DNA from 2 places in the Caballeronia sp. LP006 genome. Region 2 is predicted to be linked to the other one. Evidence: riboswitches for the same ligand, from Rfam matches in the RefSeq annotation. Region 2 holds a riboswitch; the other holds the start of a gene.
The links. Region 2 has a riboswitch for manganese ahead of P9250_RS19305 (sodium:calcium antiporter). Riboswitches for the same ligand answer to the same signal wherever they lie in the genome.
Positions count from the first base shown of each region.

Region 1: linked by a shared signal. The riboswitch ahead of mntP (manganese efflux pump MntP) and the one ahead of P9250_RS19305 (sodium:calcium antiporter) in region 2 are both predicted to bind manganese.

Region 1 covers NZ_JARTVW010000003.1:259,321-273,924, forward strand. The annotation lists gene P9250_RS05905 (amino acid permease) at 1-792, shown strand, start outside; gene P9250_RS05910 (amino acid aminotransferase) at 824-2,020, shown strand; gene P9250_RS05915 (hypothetical protein) at 2,021-2,389, opposite strand; gene P9250_RS05920 (hypothetical protein) at 2,507-2,755, shown strand; gene P9250_RS05925 (hypothetical protein) at 2,806-3,132, shown strand; gene P9250_RS05930 (glucose/quinate/shikimate family membrane-bound PQQ-dependent dehydrogenase) at 3,250-5,832, shown strand; gene P9250_RS05935 (hypothetical protein) at 5,931-6,068, opposite strand; gene P9250_RS05940 (PQQ-binding-like beta-propeller repeat protein) at 6,623-8,125, shown strand; gene P9250_RS05945 (lipopolysaccharide biosynthesis protein) at 8,132-9,031, opposite strand; gene P9250_RS05950 (ester cyclase) at 9,697-10,143, opposite strand; yybP-ykoY riboswitch at 10,229-10,395, shown strand; gene mntP (manganese efflux pump MntP) at 10,411-10,980, shown strand; gene P9250_RS05960 (CoA transferase) at 11,029-12,405, opposite strand; gene P9250_RS05965 (PAS domain S-box protein) at 12,603-14,456, opposite strand.
Region 2 covers NZ_JARTVW010000005.1:553,053-567,656, reverse strand. The annotation lists gene P9250_RS19345 (hypothetical protein) at 1-114, shown strand, start outside; gene P9250_RS19340 (hypothetical protein) at 132-509, shown strand; gene rpsU (30S ribosomal protein S21) at 610-822, opposite strand; gene P9250_RS19330 (aldo/keto reductase) at 1,145-2,095, opposite strand; gene P9250_RS19325 (tetratricopeptide repeat protein) at 2,283-4,523, shown strand; gene P9250_RS19320 (flagellin) at 4,798-5,934, shown strand; gene fliD (flagellar filament capping protein FliD) at 6,114-7,655, shown strand; gene P9250_RS19310 (flagellar protein FliT) at 7,665-7,964, shown strand; gene P9250_RS19305 (sodium:calcium antiporter) at 8,091-9,101, opposite strand; yybP-ykoY riboswitch at 9,219-9,386, opposite strand; gene P9250_RS19300 (ABC transporter substrate-binding protein) at 9,586-11,181, shown strand; gene P9250_RS19295 (MBL fold metallo-hydrolase) at 11,188-12,261, opposite strand; gene P9250_RS19290 (MerR family DNA-binding transcriptional regulator) at 12,385-12,807, shown strand; gene aceK (bifunctional isocitrate dehydrogenase kinase/phosphatase) at 12,832-14,604, shown strand, end outside.

The DNA.
Region 1 (14,604 bases), on a different contig from region 2:
GTGAGCGGGCTCGTCATGTCCATGGCCGTCATCATGTTTTCGTTCGGCGGGCTCGAACTCGTCGGCATCACGGCAGCGGAAGCGGAAGACCCGTCGCGCAGCATTCCGCGCGCGACCAATCAGGTCATCTATCGCATTCTCATCTTCTATATCGGCGCGCTTGGCGTGCTGCTTTCGCTGTATCCGTGGGACAAGGTCGTGACGGGCGGCAGTCCGTTCGTGTTGATCTTCCGCGAGATGAACAGCGGCCTCGTCGCGAACGTGCTCAATGTGATCGTGCTGACGGCCGCGCTTTCGGTCTATAACAGCGGCGTCTATGCCAACAGCCGCATGCTTTACGGTCTCGCGCAGCAAGGCAATGCGCCGCGCGCCCTGTTGCGGGTGAGCGCGCGCGGCATTCCGCTCGTTGCACTCGGCGTGTCGGCGCTCGTCACGGCGGCTTGCGTGCTCATCAATTACTTCATTCCGGGACGCGCCTTCGAATTGCTGATGGGTCTCGCGGTATCCGCGCTCGTCATCAACTGGGCGATGATCAGCATCATCCATCTGAAGTTCCGCGCTAGGAAGCGCGCGAGCGGCTCGGTGACGGCGTTCCCGAGCCTCGGCTATCCGCTCACGAACTATCTGTGTCTTGCATTCGTCGCGGGCATAGTCTGGGTGATGTTCGAGACGCCGGGCTTGCGGCTCTCCGTCTGGTTGATCCCGATCTGGCTGGCCGTTCTCGGAATCGGCTACTATCTCGGAAAAAGGAACGGCAGCGCGGGCCAATCGCGCCGCGCGCCGACTCGCTGAACTCCCGTCCCGAAGTCCTGAAACCACCACCATGTTCGAACATATCGATGCCTACCCCGGCGACCCGATTCTCACGCTGAACGAAAACTTTCAGAAGGACCCGCGCACCGACAAGGTCAATCTGAGTATCGGCATCTATTTCGACGATGCCGGCCGCCTTCCCGTGATGCAAGCCGTGCGCGAAGCCGAGCTTTCGCTCTTGCAGGAACTCGGCCCGAAGCCGTATCTGCCGATGGCCGGGTTCGCGCATTATCGCGATGCCGTGCAGACGCTCGTTTTTGGCGCCGAGAGCGCACCGCGTGCCGACGGACGCATTGCGAGCGTGCAGACGCTCGGTGGTTCGGGCGCGTTGAAAGTGGGCGCGGATTTCATCCGGCGTTACTTCCCGGACGCGAAGGTGTGGGTAAGCGATCCGACTTGGGAGAACCACCGTTTCATCTTCGAGCGCGCGGGCTTCGAAGTGAACACGTATCCCTATTACGACGAAGCAACCGGCGGGCTGTTGTTCGATGCCATGCTGGACGCCATCGACAAGCTGCCTGCAAAGAGCGTCGTGCTGCTGCATGCGTGCTGTCATAACCCAACAGGCGTCGATCTGGACGAAGCGCAGTGGGTGAAGGTCATCGACGTACTGCAAAAGCGCGACTTGCTGCCCTTCGTCGACATGGCGTATCAAGGCTTCGGCGCAGGGCTCGACGCCGACGCCTTCGCGGTGCGCGAGATTGCGCGGCGCGGCGTGCCGGCGTTCGTCGCCAACTCGTTCTCGAAGAATTTCTCGCTGTACGGCGAGCGCTGTGGCGGCCTGCATGTCGTGTGCGACGATGCCGTCGAAGCCGATCGCGTGCTCGGTCAATTGACGAGCGCGGTGCGCGCGAACTACAGTAATCCGCCGACGCACGGCGCGAAGATCGTGACCAAGGTGCTGAACACGCCGGAACTCGCGCAATCGTGGCGCGAGGAACTGGCGGCGATGTGTCAGCGCATCGCGCGTATGCGGCACGCGATTCACGACGGCCTGCGCGAGCATGTACGCGGCGAGGCGCTTGCGCGTTATATCAAGCAACGCGGCATGTTCACGTACACCGGCTTGCAGGCGGAGCAAGTGGACCGTCTGCGCGAGGAGTTCGGCGTATATATCTTGCGCTCCGGCCGCATGTGCGTCGCGGGCCTGAACGACAGCAACGTGCAGGTGGTGGCGGACTCCATCGGCAAGGTGCTGGCGCGCTAGTCATAAAGCGGGACACGAGAGCACGCTCTGCGAAGGCAGCGTGCCCGGTCCCGCATCCACCTTCGAACCGCGCGGCGGCGTCGCAACGAGCCGCACGCTGTTCTCTCCCGCATTCGCGAGCACGTACTGCTCGGGACGTCCATCGGGCTGCCAGTACACGCGATACACCGCATCGTCTCGATAGACGTGCAGCGCGCCGTGTATCGTCTCGTCGCCGCGTTTCAGATTCACGCTTTCGCCTTCGCGCAGCGCGAATGAGCTGCCCGCCGCGCCTTCGAGTGTGCCGCATGGCGCGGCTTCGGCGCTGCTAGCCGCGACAGCGCGAAGCATCAACGCCATCGCGCATAGCGAAATCACACGAATGTTCATTAGTATCGGCCTCGTTCGATAAAGGGCTGCGCCCCACACTCCGCGCGTGTTTTGCCCGACGTTCCCGCGCGCGTGTGCTACCTTGAATGAAGCAGCGTTCAGTCCCGGAGGGCCGCCATGTCAGTGATCGCACCGGACGAGAAAGCGGAGTTTCTTGCGATTCTCGCGCGCCACCGTTTCACCGAGGGCGATTTCCTCGTGACCGAAGCAGGCGCGTCGGATGTCGTCGACGACGTCTATCCATTGCAGGGCTATGTAACGATCGTGCGGCGATCCACTTCGAAGGAACGCGAATATCGCATCGGGCATGGCTCCCACTGGACCGTTGCCTTCGAGAAGGATCTGAACAAGCGCGTGTTCGGCTGAGGCGGGCACGCGATATCGGGCACGATGACATCCCTGAAGCGGAGCACGCGATGAGACCGACCGATTTTGCCTCGTTCAAAGCGCATGTCGCCATGTTGTTGCGCGACCTGCCGCGCGGCATGACCGCTGATTTCAACGACGTGGCCGTGGCTTACTGGAACGGCAAGCAAGTGATGGGCGCGTACCTGCGCGATAACGGGCGTATCGACGAAGACTTCGATTTCGACCAGAACGCGTGGGGCGTGTGGTGCGACGAGTTCCTCGCGTGGCTCGACGCGCCGCGCTTCTCCGAACGAAGCGATCTGAAAGCTGCATTACTCGCCGATCTCCCCATGGCCGACGTTCATCTCGGACGCTGGCCGCGCGCTCTGGCTTGAGCCGTTGCAAGGTGTCGTCACGGCACGCGAATTGCTATCCTCCCCCGGTTCACCATGTCCGAACCACGGCCGCAGGACGGCTGTGTTCCGCCATTCATCATCACGGAGGGTAGCAGTATGGCTGGCACCGGAAGACTTCATCCGCTCACGTTCGTCACGGCCGTCGGGTTCATCATCATCGGCGCGGTGCTTGCGGCCGGTGGTGCTTACCTCGTGACCTTGCAAGGATCGTGGTACTACGTAATCGCGGGCGCGGCCATCGTACTGACCGGCCTTTTGCTGTTGATACGGCGGCGCTCCGCGCTCTTGCTGTTTGCAATTTTCCTGTTTGCCTCGACGATCTGGGCCGTCTTCGAAGTCAAGTTCGATTTCTGGCAACTCATGCCGCGTCTCTGGATTTGGCTGCTGCTCGCACTGTGGCTGCTAATTCCGTTCGTGCATCGCGGCGCGCTGTTCGGGCCGCCTTCGACTGCACGCGCCGCCCGCGTGCCGCTGGCCGCTGCCGTCATCCTCACGCTGTTGCTCGGTGCAGGCACGTACTTTCAGGACTTCCATGACCGTCCGGGACGTATCGATGTCAACGTAGCCGCCGATCCGAATCAGGCCGATCTGAACGCCGGCACTGGACGCGCGGCAAGCGACTGGACCGATTACGGCGGCTCGCCGCTGGCGCAACGGTATGCGCCGATCGCGCAGATCACGCCCGAGAACGCGCATCAGCTGAAAGTGGCGTGGACGTTTCGCACCGGCGACATGCCCGGCCCCGACGATCCCACGGAGACGACGGACGAGAACACGCCGATCAAGGTCGGCAACACCATTTTTCTGTGCACGCCGCATAGCAAGGTGATCGCGCTCGATGCCGCGACGGGTGCGGAACGCTGGCGCTTCGATCCGCAGATTCAAAGTCCCATCGGCTTCAAACACTGGGAGCACATGACTTGCCGGGGCGTCGCTTATTACGATGCGGCAATGCACGTGGGTCCGCCCTCCGCCGCCGATGCGGCTGCTTCCGCTTCCGCTTCCGCGCCAGCGCTCGACGCGAGCGCATCCGCGCCCGCGGCTTCGACGGATACGACGGCTTCCGACGCCACCGCTTCGGCCAGCGCATCCGCGCCCGCCGAAGCATCCGCGCCTGGCGCACCGGCCGCACCGGCCGCACCCGTAGCCGTTGCTCAAACCGCCGCCACCGGCGAGTGCTCGCGCCGTCTCTTTCTGCCGACCGCCGACGCCCGGCTCTTTGCGCTCGACGCCGATACCGGCAAGCCCTGCACGAACCTCGGCAAGAACGGCGCGATCGATCTGCGTTTGAACATCGGACCGTTCACACCTGGCGGCTATTACTCCACCTCGCCACCCGCTGTCGTGCGCAATCTGGTAATCGTCGGCGGTCACGTGACGGACAACGAATCGAACAACGAACCTTCTGGCGTGATCCGCGCGTTCGACGTGAACGACGGCCATCTGGTCTGGAACTGGGACTCGGGTAATCCGGACGCCACCGAACCCATCGCGCCGGGCGGCACCTACGTGCGCAACTCGCCCAACATGTGGTCGATGTTCAGCGTCGACGAAAAGCGCGGGCTCATCTATCTGCCGATGGGCAACCAAACGCCCGATCAGTGGGGCGGACAGCGCACGCCGCAAGCCGAGCGCTTCGCGGCAGGCCTGGTCGCGCTGGATGCGTTCACGGGCAAGCTGCGCTGGAACTACCAGTTCACGCACCACGATCTGTGGGACATGGATGTGGGCGGTCAACCGACGCTCGTCGATTTGCAGACGGCGGAGGGCACGCAACCGGCGGTGATCGCATCGACGAAACAGGGCAGCATTTACGTGCTGAACCGCGAGACCGGCAAGCCGATCGTGCCCATTACCGAGACGCCGGTGCCGCAAGGCGCTGCGCGTGGCGACCACACCGCGCCGACGCAGGCGGTTTCCGCGCTCAACTTCAATCCGCCGCGCGTGCGCGAGGCCGACATGTGGGGCACGACGCCGTTCGATCAGCTCTGGTGCCGTATCAAGTTCAAGAGTCTGCGATACGAAGGCCCGTTCACGCCGCCGTCCGAGCAGGGCACGCTCGTGTTTCCGGGTAATTTCGGCGTGTTCGACTGGGGCGGCGTGTCAGTCGATCCGGTGCGGCAGATCCTCATCGCGAATCCGGACTACATGGCGTTCGTGTCGAAACTGATTCCGCGCGAGAAGCTCGACGCGCAGCAAGGAGAAAAGAAGGGCAGCGAGACGAGCGGTATCAAGCAGGCGCGCGGCACGCCGTTCGCCTATGAAATCAGCGCGTTTCTTTCGCCGCTCGGCATTCCGTGTCAGGCGCCGCCGTGGGGTTACGTGGCGGGCGTGGATCTGCGCACGGGCGGGATTGCATGGCAGCACAAGAACGGCACGATCCGCGATAGCGCGCCGCTGCCCATTCCGATGCCGCTCGGCGTGCCAAGCCTCGGCGGAACGATGGTCACGGCAGGCGGCGTGGCGTTCCTCACCGGTACGCTCGACCAGTACGTGCGCGCCTACGACGTGCGCGATGGCAACAAACTGTGGGAAGCGCGTCTGCCCGCGGGCGGCCAGGCGACGCCGATGAGTTACGCCGATGCCAGCGGCAAGCAATACGTGCTGGTCACGGCTGGCGGCCACGGTTCGCTCGGCACGAAAGCCGGCGACTACGTGATTGCCTACACGCTGCAGTAGCGCAAACGGTAAGCGAAAAAAAAGGAACGGCGGGCAATTGCCCGCCGTTCCTTTTTCAACCTGCGCGACAGCATGATCGCCGCCGCGTGTGGAGCGACTCAAGCCGCGCGCCGATAGGCATCGGCCATCAGCTTGCTGACTTTTGCGCGTGTCTTGAGCGCGTCCAGAAAAGCGGCGCGCACGGTCTTGGCAATGGCGAAAACAAACGAACTTGAGGTAACGGCGATGACGGCCATGGCTAAACTCCCTTAAAAATGAACGACCTAGGGTAACTAACTAGGTAATAACCCTATATTAGCATGTTGTGACGCAGTGCAACAAGTTGCTTTCAATATTTCCAAAAGTGTGGTTTGCGTGCAAGCTAAAGGGCACAGGCCGCATGTGATGGAAGTGGAATCCAAATTGCTCCAATGCAGGGCAAAACCGACTGATTACGCCGTTCTTCCAGAAGGGAGGATGTATGAAAGGGGATCGCTCGAGCCGTGCCGGCGCGTTGCCGTGGCTGTGTAGCGCAGTAATCGTGTCGGCCATCATTGGCGGATGCAGCGGGGGAGGCGGGTCCAGTTCGACTCCGGCGGCGGGCAGCAGCGCGCCGGCGTCGAATCCGTCAGCGGCTTCTAGTCCGTCGGCGGCGTCGACTCCGTCAGGCGCGTCGAGTCCCGCGGGCGCATCGAGCCCTTCCGGCGCATCGGGCGCTTCAGGCGCTTCAGGCGCTTCGGGGTCTTCGGGGTCTTCGGGGTCTTCGGGCGGAGCGGGCGGGGGCACCGTCGTTACCCCTGTCGCCCATCCGATGGACGTTGCGACCTATCACAACGACATCGGCCGCACGGGCCAGCAACTCGCGGAAACGAAGCTCACGCCCGCGAACGTCAATTCGACGACCTTCGGCAAGCTCAACGTGCTTGCGGCGGACGGACCCGTGGACGCGGAACCGCTCTTCTTGACGAGCGTGGCAATCGCGGGCGGCACGCACAACGTGCTCTACGTCGCCACCGAAAACGCCAGTGTCTACGCGTTCGACGCCGACACCGGCGCGATTCTGTGGAAATCGTCGACGTTAGGCGCAGGCGAAACACCGAGCGACGACCATGGCTGCGGCCAGATCACGCCGACTATCGGCATTACGGCGACGCCGGTCATCGACCGCACGCGCGGCCCGAATGGCGCGATCTACGTGGTCGGCATGTCGAAAGACACGTCGGGCAAGTATCACCAGCGCATTCACGCGCTCGACATCACGACAGGCGCGGAACTTTTCAACGGTCCGACCGAAATTGCCGCGTCGTATCCCGGCACGGGCGCGGGCAGCGCGAATGGCCGCGTGAGCTTCGATCCCGGCCAGTACGCCGAGCGCGCTTCGCTGTTGCTGCAAAACGGCGTGGTCTATACCGCGTGGACATCGCATTGCGACATCATGCCGTACACCGGTTGGGTGATCGGCTATAACGCCAGCACGCTGCAGCAGGCAAACGTGCTCAATCTCACGCCGAACGGCCAGATGGGCGCGATCTGGATGAGCGGCGCGGGCCTCGCGTCGGACGGCACGTCAATCTATTTCCTCGATGCCAACGGCACTTTCGACGCCACGCTCGACGGCAACGGCATGCCGATTCATGGCAATTTCGGCAACGGCTTTCTGAAACTCGGGACTTCGCCCGCCCTCGCCGTCACTGATTATTTCCAGCCGTCGAACACGGTGAACGAATCGGCAGCCGATGAAGATCTGGGTTCGGGCGGCGCGCTCGTATTGCCCGATCTCGTCGATGCGGGCGGCACGACGCATCATCTCGCGCTCGGCGCGGGCAAGACATCGACGATCTACGTGGTCAATCGCGACGCGATGGGCAAGTTCGATTCGAATGCGGATCACATCTATCAGGAGATCGTCGGGCAGATTCGCGGCCCGATGTTCGCCATGCCCGCGTACTTCAACAACACCGTTTATTTCGGCTCGATTGGCGACAGCATCAAGGCGTTCGGCATCGCGAACGCCGCCTTGTCCACGACGCCGACGAGCCAGACCGCGAACAGTTTCGGCTCGCCGGGCGCCACACCGAGCGTGTCTGCGAACGGCGCGGCGAACGGCATCGTGTGGGCGGTGGAGAATGGCACCATCGCCGTGCTGCACGCCTACGACGCCAGCAATCTCGCGCGCGAGCTTTACAACAGCAACCAGGCGGCGGGCGCGCGCGATCAGTTCGGGCAGGGCAACAAGTTCATTACGCCGATGATCGCGAACGGCAAGGTCTATGTGGGGACGCGCAACGGCGTGGGCGTGTTCGGTTTGCGGTGATGCCTGTCATGGACGCGGATTGGTGGCGATGAATTGCTTTACGGCGGCGTAGGCGGGCTTGGGCGTCTGGCCGTCGTCGAGGATCACGCCGTAAGGTCCCTCGCCGCCTGGCGGATCGTCGTAGAGCTGGTAGATCTGCAAGGATTCGATGTCGTAGCGCACCGCGATCGCTCTCAGGCCGCCGAGCATGTCGTTGGCGAGGAAGGCGGCCGCTTGCTGATCGGTGCCGAAGTCGGGCCGCACGCCCATTTCATTGATCCATACCGGCTTGCCGAACCGGGCAAGCGCGCCGATGACGTTGTAGCAACCCGTGCCGCCGCACGCGTGCTCGATGTTGCCCTGGTCGGAGTACCAGTGCCATGCCGTGATATCCCACGTCACGATGGGATGCCCGCCCGAACCGTCCGGCTGTGTGCCGTTCGCGAGCATCGTCACGAAGCCGTATTGCATCCACGCATTGCCGCCCATGACGATCTTGCCCGACGGGTCCATCGACTTAATGCCGGCGATCATGCCTCGGATGACGCCACGCGCAATCTGGAACTTTTGGTTGTCGAAGTCCGTGGGCCGCACGCCGTCCACCCATCCGGCGACCGTTGCCGAGCCGAGTTCGTTGGTCACTTCGTAGTAGGCGTAACGCTGCACACTCACGACGTCGCGCGCGAGCGCATAGGCCGATTGATACGCGGAGTCTTCATCGGCGAAATCGATTCCCATCAAGATCACCGGGTACACCGTGACCCCACCGGCGGCCAGCGCGTTGGCTACATTGGCGAGACGCATGGCGGTTGATTTGCTATACACCTCGTTGCGATACAGTTTGATGCCGAGATCCTGAAGCTGCGCTAATTGTCTGGCGGCGCCAGCGAGATAATAGACATCGCCATAACTGTTGTGACCGTTCATTCCGTAGAATAAATCGCTGGCGACGGGATTTATGGCGGCGGACGCGGCGTGATGACGATAGCGTGAATTATCGACGCTCGATGGCACGTTAGCGCTGTCCGAACCACCGCAAGCGGTTAATAACAGACTTGCTGAAAAGATCGCAGGCAAAACCGGTTTTGTGTTTCTGCAAAAACGAATTAAGCGATGAGCGATTTGCATAATCCAAAACAAGCCGATGACGTGTGCTCGCCTATGTCGCGGAAAATTAAATTCATTCGCGGACGCGAAGACAGGTGAATAGCGCGATGCTGATAACGCGAAGCGCAAGCGGGGCCGCGCCTTTTGCCGATGGAAATGGCGCGGTGCGTCGAGAAATATAGACGGTGACAGACGGGATAATCAAGACTTAATCGCGTCACTTTCACGAGCCGCGCTTATCTTTGCGAGATAATCGAAGAGCGGAGGATGTAATCTTAATGGCGACAGCGATTCAGGCTTCAGAAGGAAACGCGTTGCGAGATTTATTTGGTCGGAAAAATTAAAGCTGAATAGTCAGCGGGCAATGCGCGGCGCATTTGAAAATAGAAAATTCGCGACGCGCCGCCCACGACGTGTTGGAGAGAATGATAAACGACGTATGCTTCTGACCTTTGTCGTTTCAATCGACTTCGCGCGTTCTCGAATTACGCATCCGATCCAATATCGCGCGGCACTTCGCCAATTTGCCGAAACACGCTCAACCAGTCTTCCAGATGCCACGTCTTCGACACACGGTCATCGCGTATCTCATGGAACGAGTGAATGGCAAACCGAACCGGCTTCGATGTCGCCGCGATGCCCATCAACGGACCGGACTGCGTACCGCTCACCTCCGCGCGCACGCCGACGCGATTGTCCTGCGTGAGCATGTCTAGAATCTCGATGCGCATGTCAGGCAGCGCAGCCGCCATCTCCGCGAAGATGGGGATCATCTGGTCGGGACCGGCTTTGAAGCCTGCCGGCTCAGGCAGATATTCCCAGTCCGACGTCACGGCTTGGCGCAGCAAGTTCACGTCCTTTTGCGCGAAGGCGGCGTAAAGACGCTCGACGGCCGCGCGGGCTTCTGACTGGGTGATGTGTTCTGCCTCCATGGTGCCTCCTGAGCGTTAGGGATGCGGCGTTGCAACCCACTTTAACCCAATGGTCCGGATCGGGTGATCTGTCGTGTTAAGCTCGCATTTCTTCGTTGGGGAGTAGCCGGCTTTCCCGCCCGGGAAAGCGCCCATGTCAACACGCTCGGTCTTTCGACCGTGGCATGGGCAGCCGTCACAGGTTGGCAAGACCATCGACAGAATGCGCTTCCGGTCGGGCGCGCCTTCTGTCCTTGTGCTTGCCCGACCAGACCAGAGCGCTACTCGATGAACCTCGCTTCCACCGTATTCCTTGCTTTCGCCATGTCCACCGACGCCTTCGCCGCCGCCGTGGGCAAAGGCGCGAGCCTGCATAAACCGCGCATCGGCGAGGCGCTCAAGGCGGGAGTCATCTTCGGCGTAATCGAGGCGCTCACACCGCTCGTCGGGTGGGCGCTCGGCCGCGCCGCCGCGCAATACGTCACCGCGTGGGACCACTGGATCGCTTTCGGCCTGCTTTTCGTGCTCGGCGCGCGCATGATCCGCGAAGGCTTAAGCAAATCGGCTCACGAAGAAGAGAAGCCCAATTCACATTCCTTCTGGGTGCTCGCCGTCACGGGCTTTGCCACCAGCATCGACGCGATGGCGGTCGGCGCGGGCCTCGCGTTCATCGACGTCGATATCTTCTCGACCGCCGCGACCATCGGCTTCGCAACCATGCTCATGGTGACCATCGGCGTGATGGTCGGACGGCTGGTCGGCGCGACTATCGGCAAGCGCGCGGAGATCTTGGGCGGGCTGATTCTCATCGGCGTGGGCAGCGTGATCCTTGCGGAGCATCTGGGTTACTTGAGTTGATGCGAAGTTCTGCGTGTCGCGTTAGAAAGCGCCGCCCAAGCCACGAACTCACCACTTCGCCTCATCCGTTCCCGGCGGCACCGATGGCCTCGCGTAACCCGCCGGCGTGCGCTCGAAGCGCGCGCTCGGCGTGACCGCGCGCAGCATGCCGAAACCCGATTTGCTTTCCTCGGTGTATGCGGCGATGTCCGGCCGCGCCGTCTTCAACCCTCCGTCGATACGTCCAAGCCCGCGCAGCCAGTGTCCCGTCTGTGCGAGCGAAACCTCCACGTGCCAGCTACCGCCTTCCGTTTGTTGCTTCCATAGCGCGGCGGCCGCGCCGAATGCCATCAGAAAGCCGCTCGCCATGTCGAGCATCTGCATGGGCAGCGCTCGCGGTTTGCCATCGCCCTGCGCTTCGCCTTCGGCGGCGTTGAAGCCTATCGCGGTCTGCACGAGCGAATCGAAGCCACGCCGATCCGCCCACGGACCTTCCGTGCCATAAGCCGACAAGGACACGTACACGATGCCCGGCTGCCGCGCCACCAGCGCCTCGGGCCCGAAGCCAAGCTCGGCGATCCCGCCCGGCCGATAGCCTTGCGAGAAGACATGCGCCTCATCGATCAGCCGCCACAGCGTCGCGCGACCGTCTTCCGTGCGCAGGTCGAGATGCGCGGAGCGCTTGCCGCGACTCGTCTCGGCGATAGCGGGAATGTTCGGCAGATGCGGCGAATTCACGAGCATCACGTCCGCGCCGAACGAGGCGAGCGCTCGACCGCCCGTGGGACCGGCAAGGATGCGCGTGACGTCCAGCACGCGGATATCGGTCAGCGGGCGCGCGTCATTGTCGAGCGCGGGCAGCGCGAGAGGCGCGGCGTCGCCGATACGCGTGATTTTCAGCAACGGCTGCGCGGCGATGGCTTTGGCTTGCGGCGTCGCATCCCATTCTTCGAAGCTGCGCAGCATCGTCACGACGAGGCCGCGTTCGGCGCACGCGGTTTCGTAATCGTTCGCGCGCCATTCGAGCAGCGCGCGTTCGGCATCGGCGCGCGTGGCGCTGTGCGGGTCGAGACCCAGCACGCGCAACGCGCCATCCTGATGATGCTCGAAGTTTGCGTGTATGCGCACGTAGCCATCGGCCGTGCGGTAGAGGCCCGAGAATTCACCCCAGGTCTCGGGTTCGGCACCATCGACCGTGAACCAGTCGGTGCATTCGACGGCCGCGTGCGTCATGTCGACGCTCGCGCGCTGGCGGTCGACGCCGCGCGCATGAGCCAACTCGGAGGCCGCGAGCGCTGCCGCCGCGATGGTCGATTGCGCCGCTTCGCCCACGGCGAAGGATGACGGGAACACCGGGTCGTGTCCGGGTAGATCGACGAGGTGGAGGGCATCGTCGGGAAGGCCGGCGAGTTGCCAGAGATTCGTAAGCGTTGCGAAAGAAGTCATGGCGATGAGTGCGCGCGGGTCAGCGATGACGCATTGTCGCGCCGATTGGTTGAGCGCGCACGTTGCGCTTGTCTAAAGCGCGTGGATCAGCGGAAAAAGTGGTCCGCGAGGCGGCGCAGGCGGTCGCGACTTGACGCCGACGGCTCAACGCTTGGCATAGGCCCGCAGGATGCCCAACGCCAACCGCCCGCACACCTTCACTTCCCCGCCATCGCCAACACGCGCTCCAGCTCAGGCAAATCCACCGGCTTGACCAAATGTGCGTCGAACCCGGCCGCCCGCGTGCGCGCCATGTCTTCGTCGGAACCAAGACCCGTCATTGCGGCGACGATCACACGCTTGCCTTCATCGCGCATCTGACGAATGACGTCGAAGCCCGTCATGCCCGGCATCGATAGATCGAGCAGCACGACTTGCGGACGCGTCGTCCCGAACGATGCCAGCGCTTCCGGGCCGTCATACGCCGCGCGCGCCGCGTGACCGAGCATATCGACGAGCAAGGTCATGCTGTCGGCCGAGTCGCGATTGTCGTCGACGACGAGCACGTCGAGCTGACGGCTCGCCACCGCATTCGGCGCGGAAGGCGGCATGATGCCCTGCGTGGGCGGTTGCGCGAGCGGCAGCCACAAGCTGAACGCGCTGCCCTTGCCAGTGCCGCCGCTCTTGGCCTCGACGTGGCCGCCATGCAATTCGGCGATCGCTCGAACCAGCGTGAGGCCGATGCCAAGCCCGCCTTCATCCGGATGCGCGCCCGGCGCATGCTCCTGCACGAAAAGATCGAACACGGAGGCGAGCGCATCGGCGGAAATGCCGCGACCCTGATCCGTCACGCGCAGAAGCGCCGCGCCGCCGCGTGGACCGATTTCCAGCCGGATGGTCGACTCGGGCGGACTGAATTTCGCCGCGTTGTTGAGTAGGTTATTGAGCGCTTGCACGAGCCGCGTCGGGTCGCCATTGACGAAGAGGCGCTGGCCGCTGTCGTCCACGTCGAGCCGCTGCCCGCGCGCCTCGAAAAGCGGTTGACTCGCTTCGACGCTCAGGTGCACGACATCGGCGATATCCACGGTCTCGGTCGCGAGCCGGATCTTGCCGGAACTCACGCGGCCCGCTTCGAGCAGATCGTCCACCAGCTTGGTCAGATGCGCGAGCTGCCGGTCGACGATATGGCGGCTGCGAATGACATCGGCATCGTCGGAAGCCTTCAGTTTGAGAATGCTCACCGCGTTGCGAATGGGCGCGAGCGGATTGCGCAGTTCATGGCCGAGCAACGCGAGAAACTCGTTCATGCGGCGGCTCGACGCCTCGAGTTCTTCCAAACGCCTGCGCGCGGTCATGTCGCGCGTGATGGCGACGAAGCCTTTTTCGCGGCCATCGGCGGCGGCCAGCGCGCTCAGAATGACGTGCGCCCAGAACTCCGAGCCGTCCTTGCGCGTGCGCCAGTCCTCGTGTTCCGTGCGGCCGCGTTCCGCCGCGAGACGCAAGTCGTCGCCAGGACGGTCGCGGCCCTGTTCGTCCGACAGATAGAAGAGCGCGAAATGCCGGCCGATCGCTTCTTGCGCGGTGAAGCCGTAGAGCGCGCGCGCGCCGTCGTTCCACGAACGGATGATGCCGTCGTGGTCGAGCATGCAGATCGCGTAGTCGCTCACCGAATGGATGAGGAGCCGCAGGCGTTCGTCCGCTTCCGTCGCGCGGCGGCGATCCGTGATGTCGTGAATGAAGCACGCGAACTGCCGCTGCCCGTCGAACCACACTTCGCTGATGGTCAGCTCGGCGGCGAATTCGCTGCCGTCGCGGCGCAGCGCATGCAGTTCCACGCGCGTATTCATCATGCGCGCCTCGCCGGTGGCGAGATAGCGCGTGAGACCGGCGCGATGCGCATCGCGATAACGCTCCGGCACGATGAGCTGCGCGAGTTCGCGGTCGAGCGCCTCTTGCGCGCGCCAGCCGAAGAGGCTGGTTGCGGCCTCGTTCCAGTCCACGACCATGCCGGCTTCGTCCATGGCGACGAACGCAATATGCGCGTTGTCGAGCACGGTGCGGCGACGACGCATGGCATCGGCAAGCTTTTTTTTCGTATTCGATACGTAACGACAATTCGACCGTCAGGTCCGCATTTACGCTTTGATTCTCTTGCAGGAGTTTGCGGTTCTCCTGCGCGATTTCCTCGCGTGCAAAGGTTTCCGCAATGCACGCGCAAAA
Region 2 (14,604 bases):
TCCTGCCTGCAGAACGTGCATGACGTTTTCGGCAAATGGGAATGGCGCGAGCGTCTTGCTTCGATCGCGCGCCAGTTCGGTCTGTCGGCCGAGCTCCTGAAAACGGCTGCATAAGCGCTTCGGGTGTCGAGATGTTGAGCCCAATCACGATGTTGAGTCCGAAGGACATCTACCAACGCGTCAGCCGGCATTTGCTGGATCAAGGCGCGGTATCGGAAGATGACAACGGTTCCTGCCGCCTGCGCAGCGCGAACGGGCGCAAGTGCGCAATCGGTTCGCTGGTGCGCGACGAGCATTACGACCCGGCGCTCGAAGGCGTGGGAATTTCGTACTACCGGCACGCGCACGACGGCAAGCTATTGCGCGCGTTGTATGCGTCGAATGTGAATGCGTACGATCCAAACGTGATCGATCTATTGATGGAACTGGAACAGATTCACGACGACTCGAGCGTCGAGGAATGGCCACATCGGCTCGCGGTACTCGGCAAGCGTCACGCGTTCGTCTAAAGACCGGCGGTAGAAAGCAAAACGGCGGTGCGCCCTTACGGGTCGCACCGCCGTTTGCCTTTGCCGAACCAGATTCGCACCCGGCCCGAGGCGAAGACGCTTAGTGCATCTTCTTCGGCAGCATCTGGCTGCGCAGGCGCTTGCGCAGACGCGAAACGGCTGCTGCCTTCTTGCGCTTGCGCGCGGTGGTCGGCTTTTCGTACGACTGGCGCTCGCGGAGTTCCGCGATCAGGCCATTCTTTTCGATCGTGCGACGGAAACGCCGAATCGCGACATCAAACGGCTCGTTTTCTTTAAGGGTAATGGTGGTCATGTAAATCCTGTTTCGCTAAACGTATTTCTAACTGCACGACGGACAAACCCGCCGCGCGCCGGCACTCCGATCGTCCACCCAACACGGCGGACACGAGCAAAGCGGCCACGGAGGCCGGAAAAGAGAGAGAGTTGAGATTCAGTTGCGCGCTCGCTGGAACGACGTGAACGCGCATTTGGAGCCGTCTGCTGCACATTGAGCATTTTCACGCTCGACGGCAAAGGCAAAAATCGGACACATTTCTCGATTCGGGCGCGATGTTACCAGAACCTCGCGCCCGTGCCAACACCCCGGTTCACTGCAAGCCTTTGATGCAGCGGAATTATTTTTGCCAGGCGCTGGCTTCGTCGAGCGCTTTGACATCTTCCGGCGTGAGTTGCAGGCGCGTGGCTTCCGCAAGGCTTTCCAGTTGCTGCACGGACGTCGCGCTGGCGATAGGCGCGGTCACGCTCGGGCGCGCGATGATCCACGCAAGCGCGACCGTCGCCGGCGCCGTGTCATTGCGTTTGGCGACTTCGACGAGCGCATCGACAATTTTCAAACCGCGGTCGTTCAGATACTTCTCCACACGCGAGCCGCGCGCCTTCTCCTGCGTGTCTTCCTTCGAGCGATACTTACCCGACAGAAAGCCACTTGCCAGACTGAAGTACGTCGCCACGGCGAGGTTGTTGGCATTGACGACCGGTTCGAGATCCGTCTCGTAGGCTTCGCGATCGTAAAGGTTGTATTCCGGCTGAAGGATTTCGTATGCGGGCAGTCCCGACTCCTTCGAGATCTTCAGCGCCTCTTCCACCCGCGCGCCCGAATAGTTCGACGCGCCGATCACGCGCACCTTGCCTGCGGCGATGAGCTTCCGATAAGCGCCGAGCGTTTCTTCGAGCGGCGTGTTTTCGTCGTCGCGATGCGAGTAGTACACGTCGATGTAATCGGTCTTCAGGCGCCGCAGCGAGTCGTCCACCGCCGCCGCGATATTCGCCGCCGAAAGCCCCGAGCGCGTGCTCAGCATGCCGACCTTGGTCGCCAGCACGATCTTGTCGCGCTTGCCGCTTTCCTTGAACCACTTGCCGATGATCGTCTCCGACTCGCCGCCCTGGTGCCCGTCGATCCACGCGGAGTAAACGTCGGCGGTATCGACGAAATTGAGGCCGTGATCAACGAACGCGTCGAGGATGGAGAACGACGTGCGCTCGTCCGCGGTCCAGCCGAACACGTTGCCGCCGAAAGAAAGCGGCGCGACTTTGAGATCCGATTTGCCGATGGTGCGTGTCTGCATGTGTGCTCCGGATGCTTGATGGGTACGGATCGAAAAGGATACGCGGGAACGCGCCCGTGCGCTCGGCGCGCTTTTCGGTGCCTCGCGCAAAAGCGCCGAACTGAGCGGTTTTTCCCCGCCAGTTCCGCCCTTCGGCTCAAGGTGGACGGCTCGATAATCCGTGCAACGCTACCGAAATGCCGAGACCATGAACACCTTCGAAGCACTAGACCAAACGCCCGCACACGTCGCGACGAACGCCGACCAGCAGTTCGAGGCCGATCTCGCCGATGTACTGCAGGCCGCGATCCTGCAGCATCAGACGCTCAACCTGCACGAGGCCGAAAAGCTCTATCTCCTCGTTCTGGACGCGCGGCCGCAACACGCCGACGCCAACTTCAACCTCGGCATGCTGATGGCGCAGCGCGGTCAATACGAGGCAGCCGTGCCGTTCTTCGAAACCGCGATCGGCACGGACCCGACGCAGCATATCTATTGGGCTACGTATATCGACGTGCTGACGCGCAGCGGTCAGGTCGCGGCGGCGAATATCGTGTTCGAAGTCGCGGTCGCGCAAGGCATGAGCGGGCCGGCAATCGAGAAACTGGCCGCCGAACTGCGCGATGCGACAAAGTCGCGCGAAGGCATCACGGCGCCAAACGGCCGCACGACGCCGACGCCGCAGGAAGTACAGCAGTTGCATGCGCACTTCAATGGCGGGCGACTCGAAGAAGCCGTGGCGCTCGCGAAGACCCTGACGCAGCGCTTCCCCACTTTTCTGCTGGGATGGGAAGTCATGGGCGTGGCCCAGGTTCGCCTGATGGACCTGCAGTCGGCCATTCCCTCGCTGCGCCGCTATCTAGAATTGAAGCCGGATGGAATCGACGTTCGTCGAATCCTGGCCGACTCCCTGCGCCTTTTCGACAAGTTCTTCGAAGCGGAAGCCGAATGCCGGCGCATGATCGAGCAGGACCCGAACTATCCGGAAGCGCACCGCATTCTCGGCGTGACGCTGCGCTCGCTGATGCGCCTCGACGACGCGCAAGCTGCTTGCCGTCGCGCCGTGGAACTCGCGCCGTTGTCGGCGAAAGCGCACGAAACGCTCGGCGTGGTGCTGATGGACCAGACGCGGTTCGACGACGCGGAGAAGCATTCGCGTCGCGCGATCGAACTCGATCCAACTTGCGACAGCGCGCACGAGAACCTGTTGTTCTGCTTGTCGCACAAGGAAGAAATCGACCGGAAGGCGTACTTCGAGCAGCATCTGTACTTCGCCGAGCAATGCGCGAAGCCGCTGCAATCAACGTGGAAGAAGCATCGGAACCAGCCGGACCCGAACCGCTGCATTCGCGTGGGCTTCGTCTCGGGCGACTACAACCAGCATCCGGTGGCTGTCTTCATCGAGCCGGTGTTCCGCTATCTCGTGAACGATCCCAGCGTTAGGGTGCACGCGTACTACAACCGCTCGGTGACCGACGAGGTCACGCGCACGCTGCGCGATATCGTGCCGCGCTGGCACGACGTCTCGGGTTGTAGCGATGCCGCGCTCGCCGACAAGATTCGCGCGGACGGCATCGACGTGCTGATCGATCTTTCGGGGCACACGGCCTATAACCGCCTGCTGACTTTCGCGCGCAAACCCGCGCCGATCCAGGCAACGTGGATGGGCTATCTCGGCACGACCGGCATGACCGCGATGGATTACTACATCGGCGATCGCCACTATGTGCCTGAAGAACAGATCGACGGTCAGTTCGTCGAAAAGCTGGCTTATCTGCCGGCGTATGCGCCTTTCAAGCCCTCGGAACATGCGCCGGCGCTCAACGCGTTGCCCGCGCTCACCAACGGCCACATCACTTTCGGCAGCTTCAACCGCTTCAACAAACTGCGTCCGCGCACCATCGCGCTGTGGTCGGAACTGCTGCGCGCGGTGCCGCATGCGCGCATGTTGATCGCAGGCGTGCCGCGCGACGACAGCCACACGATTCTGATCGATTGGTTCGAGAAGGAAGGAATCGATGTGAGCCGGCTCGAGTTTCGTCAGCGCTCGTCGCTCGTGCGCTATCTCGCGCATCACCTCGACGCCGATATCGCGCTCGACACGTTCCCTTACGCGGGCGGCGTCACCACCATGCAGGCGCTGTGGATGGGCGTGCCCACGCTCACCTTGCCCGGCGAACTGATCGCGAGCCGAGGCAGCACGTCGGTGCTTTCCAACACGGGCCTCGGTGACTTCGTGGCTCGCGACCGCGCGGACTTCGTCGCGAAGGGCATCGAATGGGCGGGCCGGGTCGAAGAACTCGCGCAGATCCGCGCCGGCATGCGCGAGCGCTGCCTGCAGTCGCCGGGGTTCCAGCCCGACACGGTGGCCCGCGCGCTCTCCGCCAGCATGCGCCAGATGTGGCAGCGCTGGTGCGCCGGCAAGGCTGCGGCCACGTTCGACGTCTGAAGCGAATTTTTAACGAAAGAAGTCGCTCCGTCTGCCGTTAAAGCTCTCAGACGGGGCATTCAAAAACCGCGAGCATCGGCAGCAGAGCCCCGCTGGGCAAGCTTTAGCACGGATTTCCAGCTATTTATCAGGCAAATCGAATCGAGCACTAAAGTTTGCCTAGCACGGGCCGAAAACCTAAACAAGCGGCCAAACAAACAAACGACGGACGCTTCCGCCAAACGATGGCGTTATCAACTCAGATAAATGCGCCAGGCCTCATCGGAGAAACAAAATGATCGGTATCAATAGCAACATCAACTCGCTGGTCGCTCAGCAAAACCTGAACGGCACGCAAAGCGCACTGTCGTCGGCAATCACGCGTCTTTCGTCGGGCAAGCGCATCAACAGCGCAGCAGACGACGCAGCTGGCCTCGCAATCGCTTCGCGCATGACCTCGCAGATCAACGGCCTGAACCAAGGCGTTTCGAACGCGAACGACGGCGTGTCGATGGTTCAGACGGCTTCGAGCGGTCTGTCGCAGATCACGGACAACCTTCAGCGTATCCGTCAGTTGGCCGTGCAAGCATCGAGCGGCTCGCTGTCGACGGCTGACAAGACCTCGCTGCAACAAGAAGTGACGCAGCGTATCAGCGAAATCAACCGTATCTCGTCGCAAACCACGTTCAACGGCACGAACCTGCTCGACGGCACCGCCGGCAGCAAGACGTTCCAGGTTGGCGCGAACGTCGGCCAGTCGATCACGATCGACCTCGGCTCGGCAGCAAACGTCTCGGCTCTGTCGCTCGGCGGCAGCAACCCGCAGAAGGGCACGGTCATCGGCACGGTCGACGGTCTGAGCCTGGGCAACACGGGTGCATCCGCAGCTGCCAGCTCGGCAACGATCACGTCGGTCAACGTCATCGCTGACGGCTCCGGCGGCTACACGTTCACCGACCAGGACAACAAGGCGCTCGGCAGCTCGTTCGCCTCGTCGAACGTGTTCACGGGTCTGTCCGCAGGCAGCACGAGCATCAGCCTGAACAGCACCAACGTTCCTTCGGCAACTGCAGCTCAAACGTCCGAAGTCGGCGCGCTGACCGCGAACAACACGCCGCCGCAAGTGTCGCAAATCGACATCAGCAAGGCGAACGGCGCATCGTCCGCAATCGAGGCAGTCGACAACGCACTGGATGCAGTGAACTCGCTGCAAGCTCAGTTGGGCGCCGTGCAGAACCGCTTCAGCTCGGTTGCCGCTACCCAGACCGCGCAGTCGACCAACCTGTCGTCCGCTCAGTCGCAGATCACCGACGCGAACTTCGCGCAGGAAACCGCGAACCTCTCGAAGGCTCAGGTTCTGCAACAAGCTGGTATCTCGGTTCTGGCGCAAGCGAACTCGATGCCCCAGCAGGTTCTGAAGCTCCTCGGCTAAGCATCGCCGACGCAGTAACCGGCGCGTCTCGATCACGGCGCGCCGGCGACGTACCCAGGGAGGCTTGCCTCCCGATTTGCATTTCCGCCAGAGGCGCCTTCATGACGAGTCGCCTGCTGACGGCGCAGTAAAACGCATCTTCAACCGCTCACGGCAAGAAGCCAGAAACGGAGCCATACATGTCCACGGTAGCAACCACTTCGGCATCCACGGTCGATCCGACCAGCGCCGTCCAGCAGGCCGCGCAGTCGATCATCAGTGGCTCGACCAACTCCACGATGGATGTGAACTCGCTCGTCACCGCCATCGTCAACGCGAAGGTCGCCGGACAGACGGATGCGCTGACAGCCAAGCAAACCAAGGACAACACCCAGCTCACCGCGGTCGGCACGCTCAAGTCCGTGCTGTCGCTTTTGCAAAGCTCGGTGAGTTCGCTCGCGGACGGCACGACGCTCGGCGCCTTCACGGCGACCGGCAGCGGCAAGGGTCTGACCGGCACGGCCAGCACCGGCGCGGTCGCGGGCACTTATTCGGTCGCGGTCAGCAATATCGCCACCTCGCAATCGCTTACCTCCACCGCGTTCACCAGCACCGCGCAACTCGGCACGGGCACGATGAAGCTGTCGGTGGGCGGCAAGGACATGTCGATCAGCATCGACTCTTCGAACAACACGCTCGCGGGCATTGCGTCCGCGATCAACAAGGCAAGCGGTAACCCCGGCATCACGGCGGCGGTCGTCAACGGCACCGATGGCGCGCACCTCGTGCTGCGCTCGGCGTCGACGGGCCAGGCCAACGGCATTACCGTGGCGGTCACGCCGAACATGCAGTCCGACGGCACGACGCCCGACGACAACGGTTTGTCCAAACTCAACGTGGCATCGACGTTGAGCGCCGCCACGACAGACTCGAACGGCAATGCGGTTCCGGCGCAGACGGCCATCAGCTCGTCGAACTGGACGCAGACGACGGCCGGCATGGACGCCAACTTCACCATCGCGGGCACGCCTGCCAGCAGCTCGACCAATGCGGTCACGACGGCGCTGTCCGGCGTGACGCTGAATCTCACGTCGGATGCGGTCGGCACGACGCAGACCTTGACCATCGCGCAGGACACGGCCACGCAGAAGACGGCCATCGATGGCTTCGTCACCGCGTACAACAACTTCATCACGACGGCCGCGTCGCTGACTTCGTTCGACTCGACCCAGGCAGCCGGTTCGCAAGGCGGCGCGCTGCTCGGCGACTCGATGATGAACACCATTCGCAACGCCCTTTCCAGCACGATTGCCAAGGGCGTGGGTTCCGGCACGAGCCAGGTGAACCTTGCATCGATCGGCATTACGCTGCAACCGGACGGCACGCTCAAGACCGACGAAGACGCGTTGACCGCGGCATTGTCGAGCAACTCGGGCGCGGTGGCATCGCTCTTCAATTCGAGCACGGGCGTAGCCGCGCAACTGAACAACAGCCTGACCGGATTTCTCGCGACAGGCGGTATTGTCGATACGCGCACGACCGCGCTCACCGCCGATCTTTCGAGCATCACGGACCAGCAAACCGCGCTCGCTTCCTACACGGCGCAACTGACCACGACCTACAACGATCAGTTCACCGCGCTCAACACGCTGATGTCGCAGATGGCGACGCAGGGCAGCTACCTGACCGCGCTCTTCGGCGGCACCAACAGCGCGGGCGCGCTGGCAAGCAACAAGTCGTAAGGAACGAACATGAACCAGCAAGAAATGATTCAACACGCCTGGGCACTGACCGAGGCGATCGAAGCAGCGGTCAACGAAGAAAACTGGGCGCGCGCGGCCGAACTCACAGAGGCGCGCACGCCGCTCCTGATGGCCGTGGAAGCGAATCAGCCGGCTGAATCGCTCGCGACCATTCGCCGGATTCAGGCGAGCATCGAAGCGACGATGGGCCGTGCAAACGCCGCGCAAGCCATGTTGTCGACGGCGTACCGCAAGTCGATGGATCAGGCGAAAGCCGCCGGACGATATCAACAAGCCGCGCGCTTCTAAAGTTTTTCCGGCACGCGCCGATAACCTTAATAAGAACAACGAGAAGAACGCGTCAGACATGACGCGGCGCTTCGCTCTTGATGCCCGCCTCGCGCGGGCATTTTTTATTTGAGTCGCTCGAAGGCTTCAGCGGCCGAGGGTTAAGGTCAGATAAGCCGCGTACAAGATGCCATTGCCAAGCAATGCCCATAACACCACGCCATTGCCGCGCGCGTTGAAGCGCAGCCATGCCGCCGCCGCGAGCGTGATCAGCACGCCGGTCAGCACTTCCACGCGCGGCTCCCACGGCGTCAGCATGATGCCGATGCCCGGCAGCAAGGTGCCCTGAAATACCATCGCGCCTGTGATGTTGCCGAACGCGAGCGTATCTTTTCCGCGTCGCGCCCAAAGAATGCTGTTCACCTTTTCCGGCAGTTCGGTCGCAATCGGAATGATGATGAGCGAGAGCAAGAGCGGCGATATGCCAAGCGCCGCCGACACGCCTTCCACACCGTGGATGAAGCCCTTCGCCCCGCCGACGAGCAGCACGATGCCGATCAGGAACTGCAGCATGATCGACCCGATACCGTTCGGCAAACCCACGCGCGTGATGAAGAGACGCTCGGGCGCTTCCGTGCCGTGTCCGCTTTCGACAAGACTCGCCGATGCCTTGAACGTGGTGATCACGTAAATCACGTATAAGCCGACGAGGCCGACCGCGAACATCGCCCGCACCTGCCACGCATGATGCGGCACGAACATGGCGCCGGCCGCAATCAGGAACGCGACGAGAAAGAAGTTCAGGTCGCGCGTGAAGCCGCTGCGCTCGGGCACGATCCGGCCGCGCAAGCCACGCGATTTGATGACCGCGAGCGTCATCAGGAAAGTGGAAAGCGTCGCGAGCATGAGTGGCGCGCCGAGAATGGCGCCGACACCGATCTCTTCGTTAACCGAACGGCTCGCCGTGCCGCCCAGCAGCGCGATGATCGGCACGGTCGTTTCCGGCAGCGCCGTGCCGACCGCCGCGAACAGCGATCCAGTCACGCCCTCCGATATGCCGAGCCGTTCGCCGAGATGTTCGAGCGCATTGGTGAAGAGTTCCGATGCGATAAGAATGACCGCGAGCATCAACGCGAGTTCGACGAAAAGCATCGTCATGCGGCACCTCGCGGGAAACGATGCAACGCGCATGCGCGAATGAGCGCGCAGCGAGACAGGGATTTTTGTAGTTGTGGGGACACGATGATTCCACGGTCGGACGTTCAGCGAACCACGATGCGCCATGCGCCGTCCGACCAAGAACGACAAAGCGCATCGATGGTCTCGCCAAACCGCCGGATGCGACAGCACCGACCGGTCGAACGCGCCACGGCAGCAAGGCCGAGGATGTTGACGCGTTCTCCTTCGCTGATGGAAGGAAGGCTACTCCCCAAAGACCGGGGCAGTGTAGCCTGAGCCGCCCGGTTCGGCAACCCGCACGGCGCGTTCGAGGCATAAGCGTATGCGCAACGATTCGTTGTCGAGCGGCGAGCGCTTCGCTAACCTAGCCGCGCGGATGCGCTACTTGCTCGCCACACGCGCACAGGGTAAAACCAGCCACAAGAACAATCGTAATGTGACCAGCCGGGTCACGGGAGATCTCATGCGCAACACACTTTTCGCTGCCGCCATCGCCGCGACGTTCGCCGCCGCGCCGCTTATTGCAATGGCCAAGCCGCTCACCATCTGTACTGAATCGAGCCCGGACGGCTTCGATGTCGTGCAGTTCAATTCGCTCGTGACGACCAACGCGTCGGCGGATGTCATCTTCAACACGCTCGTGTCATACGACGAGGCCGCGAAGAAAGTCGCGCCCGCGCTCGCCGAGAAGTGGGAGCTCAGCAGCGACGGTCTCACCTACACGTTCCATCTGCGTCCGAACGTGCAGTTCCAGACCACCGACTACTTCAAGCCAACGCGTCCGCTCAATGCCGACGACGTCGTCTTCACCTTCGAGCGCATGTTGTCGGACAGCAACCCCTGGCACAAGATCGCGGGCGCGAGCGGCTTTCCGCATGCGCAATCGATGGGTCTCGTGAAGCTCATCAAGGCCGTGACCAAGGTCGATGACAAAACGGTGAAGTTCGAACTCAACGAGCAGAACGCGACCTTCGTGCCGATCCTCACGATGGGCTTCGCATCGATCTATTCGGCGGAATATGCGGACAAGCTGCTGAAAGCGAACCAGCAAGTCGATCTGAACAGCAAGCCTGTCGGCACCGGTCCGTTCGTGCTCAAGAGTTATACGAAAGACGCGGTGATCCGTTATGACGTGAATCAGAGCTACTGGGGGCCGAAGCCTAAAGTCGATCGCCTGATTTATGCCATCACGCCGGACGCCGCCGTGCGCGCGCAGAAGATCAAGGCGGGCGAATGTCAGATCGCGTTGTCGCCGAAGCCGCAGGACGTGCTCGACGCGAAGAAGGACAAGTCGCTGAAGGTTAGCGAGACGCCCGCATTCATGACCGCGTTCGTCGCGCTGAACACGCAGAAGAAGCCGCTCGATAACCCGAAGGTGCGGCAGGCGTTGAACATGGCGTTCGACCGCACCACCTATACGAAGACGGTGTTCGAAAACACGGGAACGCCCGCGGTGAACCCGTATCCGCCGAACACGTGGAGCTATGACAAGAACATCGCGGCGTACAAGTATTCGCCCGATGCCGCGAAAAAACTGCTCGCGGATGCAGGCTTGCCCAATGGCTTCGAAACGACCATCTGGGTGCGTCCGAACGGCAGTGTGCTGAATCCGAATCCGAAAGCTGGCGCCGAACTGCTGCAGGCGGATCTCGCGAAGATCGGCGTGAAGGCGCAGGTGAAGATTATCGAGTGGGGCGAACTCATCAAGGAAGCCAAGCAGGGCCAGCACGACATGCTCTTCATGGGCTGGGCCGGCGATAACGGCGATCCGGACAACTACCTCTCGCCGCTTTTCAGTTGCAATGCGGTGAAGTCGGGCATCAACTTCGCGCGCTTCTGCGACCCGCAACTCGATAAGCTCATCGCGGATGGCAAGGTCACCTCCGACGTCGCGAAACGCACGAAGGCTTATGGGGACGCGCAGAAGATCATCCACGATCAGGCGCTGTGGATTCCGCTCGTTTATCCGACTGCGGCGGCAATCACGCGTGCCAACGTCAGCGGCTATAACGTGAGTCCGTTTGGGCGGCAGAACTTCGGGGCTGTGACGGTGCAGTGAGGGGTTTTACGCGGGCGAGTACCGGATCACCCCGTCCTCGCCCGTCTCGCGCGTAAGCGTGCCATCCAGCCACAACAAGTTCAGATGCGCGAGCGCTTCGCCAAGTGCGAAGGTCATCTGATGGATATCGAGCTTGCGCTTGAACATGATCGGCACGATATCTCCCGCGCTGCACGGACGCTGCGTGCACGCCTCGACCACTTCCGCAAGCCGCGCGCGATGATGGTCCCGCAACTGACCGATACGCGTGAGCACGCCGCGAAACGGCTTGCCATGCGAAGGCAAGGCGAGGACATCGGCGGGCATGTGTTCGTAGCGTCCCAACGATTCGAGATATAGCGCAAGCGGATTGCCTTCTGGCTCGATAGCGAACACGGACACGTTCGTCGAGATGCGTGGCAAAACCATATCGCCGGAAATGAGCAACTTGTCCGCCGCGCAATACAGCGCACTATGTTCGGGCGAATGACCGTAGCCCGAAATGATTTGCCATTCGCGTCCGCCAATCGCGATGCGGTCGCCATCGCGGATACGGCGGAACTCGGCGGGGATGGAAGGCACGAGCGTCGGGTAATAGCTGTCGCGCTTTCTCAATGCATCGAGCGATGCCTCGTCCGTTAGACCATGCGCCCCGAAGTGCTTCGCCGCGCGCTCGCCGCCGGCGTTCGAGCCATCGCCCGCGGCCATCACGCGGCCCATTGCATACTCGCCGAGCGCAATCCAGAGACGCACGTTCCAGCGTGCCTTGTCGCCACCCTTGCAGATCCAGTCGGCAAGACCGAGATGATCCGGATGGCAATGCGTGACGATCACGCGCAGCACAGGCAAGCCGTCGAGCGCGCTGTCGAACACGCTTTCCCAGTTCGCGCGAATATTTTCGTTCGAGATGCCGCAATCGATGATGGTCCAACCCTGCACGCCATCGATCTCATCGCGCAATAGCCACAGATTGATGTGATCGAGCGCGAACGGCAAAGGCATGCGCAGCCAGTAAAGGCCAGGCGCGACTTCCTTCACGCGCCCCGCTTCGGGCAATTCGTCGGCAAAAACATAATCGAGTTGATGTTCGAGTGCGTTCATTCTTTTGCGCCTCTGAAGTGTGCATGAATGCGGGTTCAAGCCACGTTGCAATTTCGCCAGGTTGACGATAACGTAAACCTCATTCTAACGTCGCATGTGTGATCACGTGCTCCGGCGCCGGCAATGACTCAAGCAATTCACTACACCATCAGCGAACTGGCGCGCGAGTTCGACATCACGTCGCGCGCCATTCGCTTCTACGAAGACCACGGTCTACTCGCGCCCGAGCGCGAAGGCGCGAACGGCCTGCGGCGTGTGTATTCGTCACGCGATCGCACGCGCCTGAAACTCACGCTACGCGGCAAGCGGCTCGGCTTTACGTTGTCGGAGATTCGCACGCTGCTGGACTTGTACGACTCGCCCACGGGCGGCACGCGGCAGTTGCAGGCTTTTGTCGATACCATCGCGGCGCATCGCGAAGTGCTTGAGCGGCAACTCGTCGATCTCACCACGACACTCGCCGAACTCGAAACATACGAGAAGCAAGGCCGCGCGCTCCTTGCCGCTGGCGTCGAAAAGCGCGCCCGCAGAGCCAAAGCCGCATGATGGCCAACGAGACGCCCAGCCGACATGAATCACTTCCCCAAGCTGCTCTCGTCGCAAATAGGCTTCGATGTCGCGCAGACGATACTCGAAGGCTTCGATCGCCATTACCGCGTCTTTCGCGAAGCGGCAGTCGAGGCGAAGCATCTGTTCGAGGAAGGCAACTGGCAAGCGCTCGCGCAACGCGCACGCGACCGCATCGCGTCTTATGACGATCGCGTCGCGGAATGCGTGACGTCGCTGGAAGACGAGTACGACGCCGAGACCATCGACGATGAAATCTGGCAGCAGATCAAGCTGCACTTCATCGGCTTGTTGACGACGCATCGGCAGCCGGAATGCGCGGAGACGTTCTTCAACTCGGTGTGCTGCAAGATCCTGCATCGCTCGTATTTCAACAACGATTTCATCTTCGTGCGGCCCGCCATTTCGACCGAATACATCGAGAACGACGAGCCCGCCGCCAAGCCGACGTATCGCGCGTATTACCCCGAGAAAGACGGGCTGCAGGCCACGCTCGAACGCATCGTCACGAACTTTCAGCTGGAGCCTTCGTTCGAGGATTTGCCGCGCGACGTGCATTGCGTGGTGGATGCAATCGAAGAGGCCTTTGGCCAACTCACGCCCGCGCCGAACTTTCAGATTCACGTGCTCTCGTCGCTGTTCTTTCGCAACAAGGCGGCATATGTCGTCGGGCGCATCATCAATGGCGATGCCTTACTTCCGTTCGCGGTTGCCATCCGTCATACGCAGCCGCACTTGCTGGCGCTCGACACCGTGCTTTTGAACCGGGAGCAGTTGCTCGTCATCTTCAGCTTCTCGCATTCGTACTTTCTCGTCGACATGGAAGTGCCGTCCGCGTATGTGCAGTTCTTGCGCAGCATCATGCCGGGCAAGCCGAAGGCCGAAATCTATACCTCGGTGGGCTTGCAGAAGCAGGGCAAGAATCTGTTCTATCGCGACCTGCTGCATCATCTGAAACATTCGAGCGATCGCTTCATCGTGGCGCCCGGCATCAAGGGGCTCGTGATGATCGTGTTCACGCTGCCTTCGTTTCCCTATGTGTTCAAGCTCATCAAGGACGCGTTTCCGCCGCCGAAGGAAACCACGCGCGAGAAGATTCAGGGCAAGTATCAACTCGTCAAGCGTCACGACCGCGTGGGCCGCATGGCCGACACGCTCGAATATTCGAGCGTCGCGCTGCCGCTTGCGCGCCTCGACGATGCGCTGATCCGCGAACTTGAAAAAGAAGCGCCTTCGATGATCGAATACGAAGGCGACAAGCTCGTCATCAAGCACGTGTATATCGAACGGCGCATGGTGCCACTCAATCTCTTTCTGCAAGGCGGCAGCGACGCGGACGTCGATCACGGCATCCGCGAATATGGCGACGCAATCAAGCAGTTGATTCAGGCGAACATCTTTCCCGGCGACATGCTGTACAAGAATTTCGGCGTGACGCGCCACGGGCGTGTCGTGTTTTACGATTACGATGAAATCGAGTATCTGACCGATTGCAACGTGCGTAGCGTGCCGCCGCCGCGCTACGAGGAAGACGAGCTGTCCGGGGAACCGTGGTATACCGTCGGGCCGCACGACATCTTTCCGGAGACGTACGGCACGTTCCTGCTAGGCGATCCGCGCGTGCGCGAAGCATTCATGCGTCATCACGCGGATTTTTTCGATCCTGCGCTGTGGCAGCGTCACAAGGAGCAGCTACAACGAGGCGAACTCGCCGATTTTTTCCCCTACGACCGGGCCCTGCGATTCTGCATCCGCTATCCGGAGCGTTTCGACAAG